One region of the Methylocystis sp. H4A genome, then DNA from elsewhere that is predicted to be linked to it. Evidence: riboswitches for the same ligand, from Rfam matches in the RefSeq annotation. Region 1 holds a riboswitch; the other holds the start of a gene.
The links. Region 1 has a riboswitch for fluoride ahead of IYW40_RS01735 (MFS transporter). Riboswitches for the same ligand answer to the same signal wherever they lie in the genome.
Positions count from the first base shown of each region.

Region 2: it holds a riboswitch for fluoride, as region 1 does, so the genes downstream of both, crcB (fluoride efflux transporter CrcB) here and IYW40_RS01735 (MFS transporter) in region 1, are expected to answer to the same signal.

Region 1 covers NZ_JADNQY010000013.1:10,135-13,917, reverse strand. Annotated here, with positions in the region: gene IYW40_RS01750 (DUF488 domain-containing protein) at 1-375, opposite strand, end outside; gene IYW40_RS01745 (DUF2945 domain-containing protein) at 388-597, opposite strand; gene IYW40_RS21555 (family 1 encapsulin nanocompartment shell protein) at 681-965, opposite strand; fluoride riboswitch at 1,510-1,569, shown strand; gene IYW40_RS01735 (MFS transporter) at 1,685-3,250, shown strand; partial or broken gene IYW40_RS01730 (transposase) at 3,304-3,633, shown strand; partial or broken gene IYW40_RS01725 (TniB family NTP-binding protein) at 3,695-3,783, opposite strand, start outside.
Region 2 covers NZ_JADNQY010000025.1:223,698-227,480, reverse strand. Annotated here, with positions in the region: gene IYW40_RS12600 (murein L,D-transpeptidase family protein) at 1-1,251, shown strand, start outside; gene IYW40_RS12595 (hypothetical protein) at 1,357-1,758, shown strand; gene IYW40_RS12590 (Kazal-type serine protease inhibitor family protein) at 1,817-2,053, opposite strand; fluoride riboswitch at 2,499-2,560, shown strand; gene crcB (fluoride efflux transporter CrcB) at 2,645-3,019, shown strand; gene IYW40_RS12580 (spermidine synthase) at 3,224-3,783, shown strand, end outside.

The sequences.
Region 1 (3,783 bases):
GGCTTCCGAACACATGATGGTACAGCGCCGCTTGCGTCCTCTGTCCAAGAGGTGTTGGAGGCCTGCCTGAAACTGTGCAGTAAGCGCATAATCGGCGTAGTTGTGGAAACTCTCGTTCGTCCAGAAGGCGTTGACAGTCGGAGATATGCCGCGTGACCTTCCACGAAGGCCACCGAGGGCAGCCATATGTTCATAAGAGATGGCGACGGCCGCCAAGGCGCCGGGAAGCGTGTTCTTGTCGAACTGTGGATTGGTTCGTGACTTCGGAATCGTTCTGATGTCCGCGACAAGAGCGATATCGGCTTCGCGCAGTAGACCGATGAAAGCCTCGAGGGTTCGGTTGGAATGGCCGATGGTGAAAAACGGAAGCTTCACGCGCGGCCTTCGTTATGCATAGTCGAGCGCGCCGCCCTTATGCGCTGCGATGTGATCTGTCTTGTCGCTTTTGATTTCGTACTGGGGATCGTCTTTCGACGCGTGATGCGTGTGGCCTTTATAATCGAAATCTCTAATGTGAATGGCGATGATAGTCCCCGACACGCGTCCGGCCTCGGAGTTCCAGCTCACATGATCGCCGATCTTAAACTTCCTTGCCATCGCCGCGTCCTCCCGGTTCCAAGAAGCGCTTCTCCCAAACAGATGGATCCGAAGTCTATGCCCGGCGCCAGCACCACGGAAGCCTAGGTCGTCGGCAGCCGGAAGGTGAAGGTCTCCAGAAAATTCAGTTCGACGGCCGTGCTGGAATAGCTCGTGTAACCAACGGATATGTCCCGACCGATATCTAACTCGAAGTCACCGCTGCAGGTCGTGCGCACGACGCCGCCTTCAATGGCGGGCGCCCAGATGATCCCTCCGTCCACCACACGCTCAAGATGGTGAAAAACCGGATAGCCCTGGACGCTTCCACCACTCGCGGCGGTGTAGGTGTCTAGCCCGAGCATGAGCGCGTACGGACCATGTCGCACAACTGGCTGAGCGAGGCGCTTGGGTAACCCGGACGTTGGAAGGCAGCACAACGCCCTGATTGCTGCTGGCCTCGCGAATGGTGAATGCCTGCCGCAGCGCACCCATCGGACACAGCGCGATCCTTTGCAAAGGGGATTTCCCGGGCACCCAATCTGAATCCATTGCGCCGCGCTCCACGTCGTCGATCGATTGCCGCGTCAGACCGTCTGGAATACGATCCAGAACGACTTGCCGACCAAGAAACAGCAGATGACGACGGCGGGGACGAAGATGACTGCTGAATGGGACAGGTTCACGCTACGGAAATTGCCATGCTGAGGCTGATACTGATAGCAAACAGCCACGTTACCATTTTGCCAAGCCTTTGTATCAACCCGCCAATTTTGAATCCAACAACGGGCACGCAATTAGCCGATGAAGACGGCAAAGATGCAGCTTGCGTGATCGGTGAGCAATTTTCTGTCTTTCACCCAAGGATGGCGTCCTGTCTGATGTTCTTCCTGCTACTTTCACCATTGACAGGCTTAGGTCCGATTCAGTTATCCTTGTCCCGGCGATCGAGTTCGCGCTCAACCGCCTGCGGCTGATGACCCCTGCTCTACATTGTGTCGGAGTCCGTCGTTGCTCTAGTCGACAACCGCGGATGATGTCGCGTAATACCGCCCAGTAGCGATTATAGAACGGAGCGAGGGTGGCGATCATGGATAGGCCGGCCCGAATGATAGGCTGGCGATTCCTGCTGCTGAATGGCGCGGCGGGGGCGGCGAATGTCGTCATGCTCTCGAACGTTCCGGGCTACACGGTGCTCGCGCCCTATGCCGCCGGCAGTCTGCAGGGCGTGACGCCGAGCTTCGGCACCTGGGCGACCACCGACCACATGGTGGGAATCGCGCTCGGCCTGCCACTGTCGCGGTGGTTCTCCGGGCGCTTCGGCGACTATCGCGTGCTGATCGGCGCGCTCATGTTCTACGCCATCTTCTCGCTGATGTGCGCGGCGAGCGAAACCATCTGGTTTTTCGCGCCGATGCGATTTCTCCTCGGCCTTGCCGGCGGCGTCGCCCTTCCGCTCGCCCAATCCGTGACGCTTGCGCAATATCCGGATCACCAGCGCACGCTCGGCGTCGGCTTCTGGGGCGTCATGAGCATGGCGCCCTTCACCATCGGCGTATTCATGGGCGGCTTCTGGGCCGAATATTTCGACTGGCGCTGGCTATTTTATTCCAACGTCTTGGTCGTGATGCCCGTCGCGGCGATCATTGCCGCGCTGTTCTACCGGCGCGGCTTTCAGCGCCGCATGACGCGCTTCGATACGATCGGCTTCATTCTGCTCGCCGCGGTGCTGCTCGGCGTGCAGACGATTCTCAACATGGGCAATGATTTCGACTGGTTCGCGGAGCCTCTCCTCGGATGGCTGCTGCTCGTCGTGCTGCTGGCGCTGCCGATGTTCATCTTTTGGGAGTTCGGCGAACGACGGCCCGCGCTAGACCTGCGTCTGTTTCTGCATCGCAACTTCGCCATCGCGACTTTCTGCTCGATCGTCGGCTTCCTGGTGATTCAGGGCCTGCTCTCGGTGTTCATCGTGCAATTGCAGGTGCTGCTCGGCTACACGTCCTCGCTCGCCGGCATGGTCTATCTGATCATGATTTTTCTGGCGATGGCGGCCGCGGCCGTCGTGCATGAAATCACGAGGAACGTCGACGCGCGACTGATCGTGTTCCTCAACTTCATCGGTCTCGCAGTGACCTTTGTCTGGCTCGGACAATACGACAAGAACGCCTATTTCGATGACGTCAAGACGCCGATGTTCTTTTTCGGCTTCTCGCTCGCGATGTTCTTTGCGCCGCTCGCGACCCTCGCCATGACCGGGCTCGTCGGCGAACGACTGATCCGCGCGGCGGAAGAGCTCGCGATGCTGCGCACCGTGGCCGGCGCCCTGGGCATCTCGCTGCTCGGCGTTCTCTTCTTCCGCCGAACGCCGTTCCATCAGCTCGATCTCGCCGATCATTTCGGCGGACGGCGCTTCGCCTCGCTCGACCTGCTCGCCACTTTCCTGGATCGCATGCAGGCGATGGGCATGTCGCCCACCGCCGCGCAGAGCCGCGCGGCGCAGCTCATTCGACAGCAGGCGTCGATCCTCGCGCTCAACGACGTCTTTCTGTTCGGCGCAATGGCGTTCATCCTGCTCTCGGGAGTCGTCTGGCTCGCCTATCCAAGCTACGCGTCCAAGAAGCGCAAACAATCGCTCGCACGGCTTTCCGCCGAGGAACTGATGGAGCAGCCCTGAGAGACCGTTTGAGAATGGTTGCGACGGAGATAGGGGCGTGATTCAAGCTAGGGATGTGGACCCGAGCGAATCGCGCCAAGATGGCCGCCATTGAGAAGAAAACCAAACGTTACCCGACGGATTAGACCGATGAGGAGTGGGAGCGCGTTGAGCCGTTCCTTCCCTCACCTGCGCGCAGAGGGCGCAAGCCTTCGGTCGACCCACGCGAGGTTTTGAACGCCATCCGCTACATCGCCCGCGCCGGCTGCGGCTGGCGCATGCTGCCCAAGGATTTTCCGCCCTGGCAAACCATCTACTGGTGGTTTCGCCGCTTCATGCGCCGTTTTCTGTTCGAGACCATCCACGACGTGGCGCTGATGATCGACCGGGAACGCGCTGACCGCGATGCGAGCCCGTCTGTCACGCTGCGCTTAATTGTAAGAATGCGCCAGTTCGCGCCCGTTGCTGCAGCATCCAACGCAATGATTTCGTGCTGAGCACGGAAGGATTACGTAGCGGCGTGTTACGCAGAGTGGACGCGACGAGCGATTCAA
Region 2 (3,783 bases), on a different contig from region 1:
GGCGGAGTCGCGGCCCTCCGCTATCTGCCCTGGGGCGAGAGCGCGTCTCCCGTCCGGAGCGAGGCCGCGCGCAGCGCCTGGAGCGGCGCGCTGCCGACCGGCCTGCGCAGCATGGCCCTGCGGGTGAAGCCCGGCGCGTTCCCCCCTGCTCCGCCGCCCGAGCCCACAATAGCGACGCCGCAAGAGCCGAGCGTCGAGGTGGCGACTCTCCCGCAAGACGACGTCGAAGGGTCGGTGTCGTTCCCGCCCGCGCCGCCGCCCGCGCGGCCGGAGATTGTGGAAAAGCCCACGCCGCTGCCCCCGTCGCGACCGGCCAATCTCGCCGAGCTTGCGGACAAATTCACCGAGACGGTGTCAGCCCCTGCCGAGCAGCCGCAAACCGCCGGAGCGACCCCGCCCGCCGAGCCGGCAATGGCGCCGGCGCCCGCCAATGCGCCGCTGCCGCCGGCCCGGCCGCAGGAGCCGTCGGCGAGAGCCGCGGTTGAGGCGACGCCGACGGCGCAAGAATCGGCCCCGGCGTCGGCGCCGCCGACCCAGGTGGCGCGCGCCGTCGAGCCGACCTTGCGGGCTGCGCCCGAGGACGCCTTTCAGCAGGAGGCCCCGATCCGCTACGGCATGGGGGACCAGGTCTTCGTGCGCATCTTCAAGCAGGAAGGGCAGCTCGAGCTCTGGCTTCGAAAGAGCAACAGCCGCTTCTCGCTCTACAGGACCTATCCAATCTGCAAATGGTCCGGCAAGCTCGGACCCAAGCTCAAGGAAGCCGACTACCAGTCGCCGGAAGGCTTCTACAGCGTCTCGGCGAAGCAGCTGCATCCGCATTCGAATTATCACCGCGCGTTCAACGTCGGCTATCCGAACGCCTTCGATCGCCAGAACGGGCGGACCGGCGGTCTCGTCATGGTGCATGGCGCGTGCAAGTCGGTCGGCTGCTTCGCCATGACCGACCGCGGCATCGAGGAAATCTACGCCTTCGTCGAAGCGGCGATGCGCGCCGGCCAGCGCGAAGTGCAGGTGCACATTTTTCCCTTCCGCTTAACGGAGCATGCGATCGCTCGGGAAACCGGCGGCAGCTGGCTCGCCTTCGTCGGCGCGGGCGGCAATTATCAGCACTGGACCGAGTTCTGGCACAATCTGAAGCAGGGCTACGACATCTTCGAGCAGACCGGCGAACCGCCGGTGGCCTTCGCCTGCGGCGATCATTACGCCTTTGGCGCGGGCGATTCGTCCTGCCGACGCATCGCCGGCTGGTGATCGGGGCGCAACGCTGAGACAAGACTGTTCAGCTTGGTTTCAGCCGGCGCGCGTGAGGATACTTCGGCAAAAGCGCTGGGGGGCGCAAACAAGGAAAACGCCCGCATGCGGCTCGTGACCTATCCTATCGTCGGCGCGGCTTGCGCGCTCGGCATCCTCTTCGCGCCGATCGCCCAGGCGGCCAATGCGCCGCTGTGCTTCGCGATCGCCGAAAACTACAACAAATGCATGCGCCAGCATCAGTACGGGCGCGGCGGGCATGGCGGTTATGGTCCGGGTTACGGGCAAGGATACGGCCAAGGTTACGGCCAAGCCTATCGCCGTGGCTATCCCGGCGCAGATTTCGGCGGCGATCCCGGCGACTATGATGGCGATGGCGGCTACGGCGGATTTGGCGGCGACGACGGCTATGGCGGCGGCTCCCGCCGTCACCACCGTCACGAGCGCTCTCAGGCGGCCTGCGCGATCTGGATCGCTCAGATGCAGGCCAGCGGCTGCCTCAACTAGCCGAAGCAATGGCGCGGCACGATTGCGCCGCGCCGGCGCCAGATCTCAGCCACCAGTCTCACCTGTAAGGTTTCGGGCACTCGCCGTCGGACTTTTTCGCGACCTTGGCGGCGCGACGCGTGCAGTCGTTACCATAGGTTTTATCGTCACAGCCGCACACCGGGCGATAGTCCTTGGTGCATATCTTTGGAACCTCCACACACTTGCCCGCGATGTCGGCTCCGCGGCATTGGCCCGGCTCGGGGTCGCACCACAAGCCTGTGTCGCATTGAATGCCGGCGATGCCTGCGCACATCTCACCGACCTTGGCGGCCGAGGCGGGCGCGGGAGCAAAGAATACGAAGAGCGTCGAAGCGAGGAGCGCGCAGAGGCGCAAGCCAAGGCGTAAATACATAGCAATTCTCCAAAAAATGCTTTCGTAACGGAGGGATAACGCCTCGGACCGGCGAGCGTTCCCGCGACGGCGACGGCGGCTGCAGGGCGCTCCGAATCCAGGGAGGGGTCATCTCACCGCGTCATGGCCGCGCTTGTCGCGGCCATCCACGCGATGACGCGAGGCAAATGTGAGGATATGAGCCGAACCTGCCGTCTCCGCGCGAAGCGTTTCGCGGCTGACCGGCGTGGATGCCCGGCACAAGGCCGGTCATGACGGCTGAGAGTGAGCTGAAATTAACCAGAGTTCGAAGCCCTGTCGGCGGCCAGCGACGGCGTTGATCGTTTGCGCCGGCTCGACTATGCTGGCTCCCACACGGGATGGGGCTCCCGGTAACCGCCTGATGAGGCTGATGGCTCCTGCCGCAAGGACGCGCGTCCTGCGGGAGGGGCGCGCCTAAAACGCCGCCTGCCGCAGCATGTTTGTCGTCCGCCTGTTGGAAAGGACGACGTCATGGGCTTCTTCATCGTATTTGCTGGCGGGGGACTGGCCGCGGCCGCGCGCCACGGGGTCAATCTTCTTCTTGCCCGACTGATCGGCGTCGGTTTTCCCTTCGGGACGCTGGCCGTGAACGTGCTTGGCTCGTTCCTGATGGGCGTGATCGTGGGTTATTTCGCCTTTCAGGGCGAGGCGTCCCAGAACTGGCGCCTGTTCCTCACGACCGGGATTCTTGGCGGCTTCACCACCTTTTCGGCGTTCTCGCTCGAGACGGTTTTGCTTTACGAACGCGGCGAACTGGCGATGGCGGCCTTCTATGTCGTGGCGTCAATCGGACTTGCGATTGCCGGCCTCCTCGCCGGCGTGTCGCTGCTGCGCCATTTTTCGTGAAGGGTTCGAACTCCAGCCTGGCGTGGAGATGCGGCAGCAATTTGCAAATGAAATTTGGCGAACGGCGGTCGAGGAACTGTTTGTGGGCGAAGCGATAGTCCGGGATTGGCGCTTTGCGGCCTGTGCCCGAACTGCAGAATTTAGCGCATTGAGGTCATCGCATGTCGTCGCATGAAGCGCTTCCCAAGGAAACGGAGAGGATCAGTGATTCCGTGGACCCTGCTCGACACAGCGCCGATACCGGGCGGCGAGGGCGAACTCCGCCTCAAGCGTCGCGGCGCAGAATTCTCGATCACGTTGGGCAATATCGAACTGATGAACAGTCGCCTCAGTGGCTCGGAGGAGGCGCTCGCCACGCTCTCTTGCGAGAGAATTCAGGCGCGCCCACAGCCGCGTGTTCTGATTGGCGGGCTGGGGATGGGCTTCACTCTGCGCGCCGCGCTCACTGTACTCGGCGCGAAAGCGCGGATCGTTGTCGCCGAACTCATTCCGGCGGTCGTGGCCTGGGCGCGCGGTCCGATGGCGGAAGTCTTCGGCGCCAGCCTGACGGATCCGCGCGTCAGCATCGAGGAAGGTGACGTTGGGCGCCTGATCCGGTCTGGCCGCTCGACTTATGACGCAATCCTTCTCGATGTCGATAATGGCCCCGAGGGCCTGACTCGCGAAGCCAATGACGGACTTTACGATATCGAGGGATTGAAAGCGGCCCGCAAGGCGCTGCGCCATGATGGGGTGTTGGCCGTCTGGTCATCGGGGCCGGATCG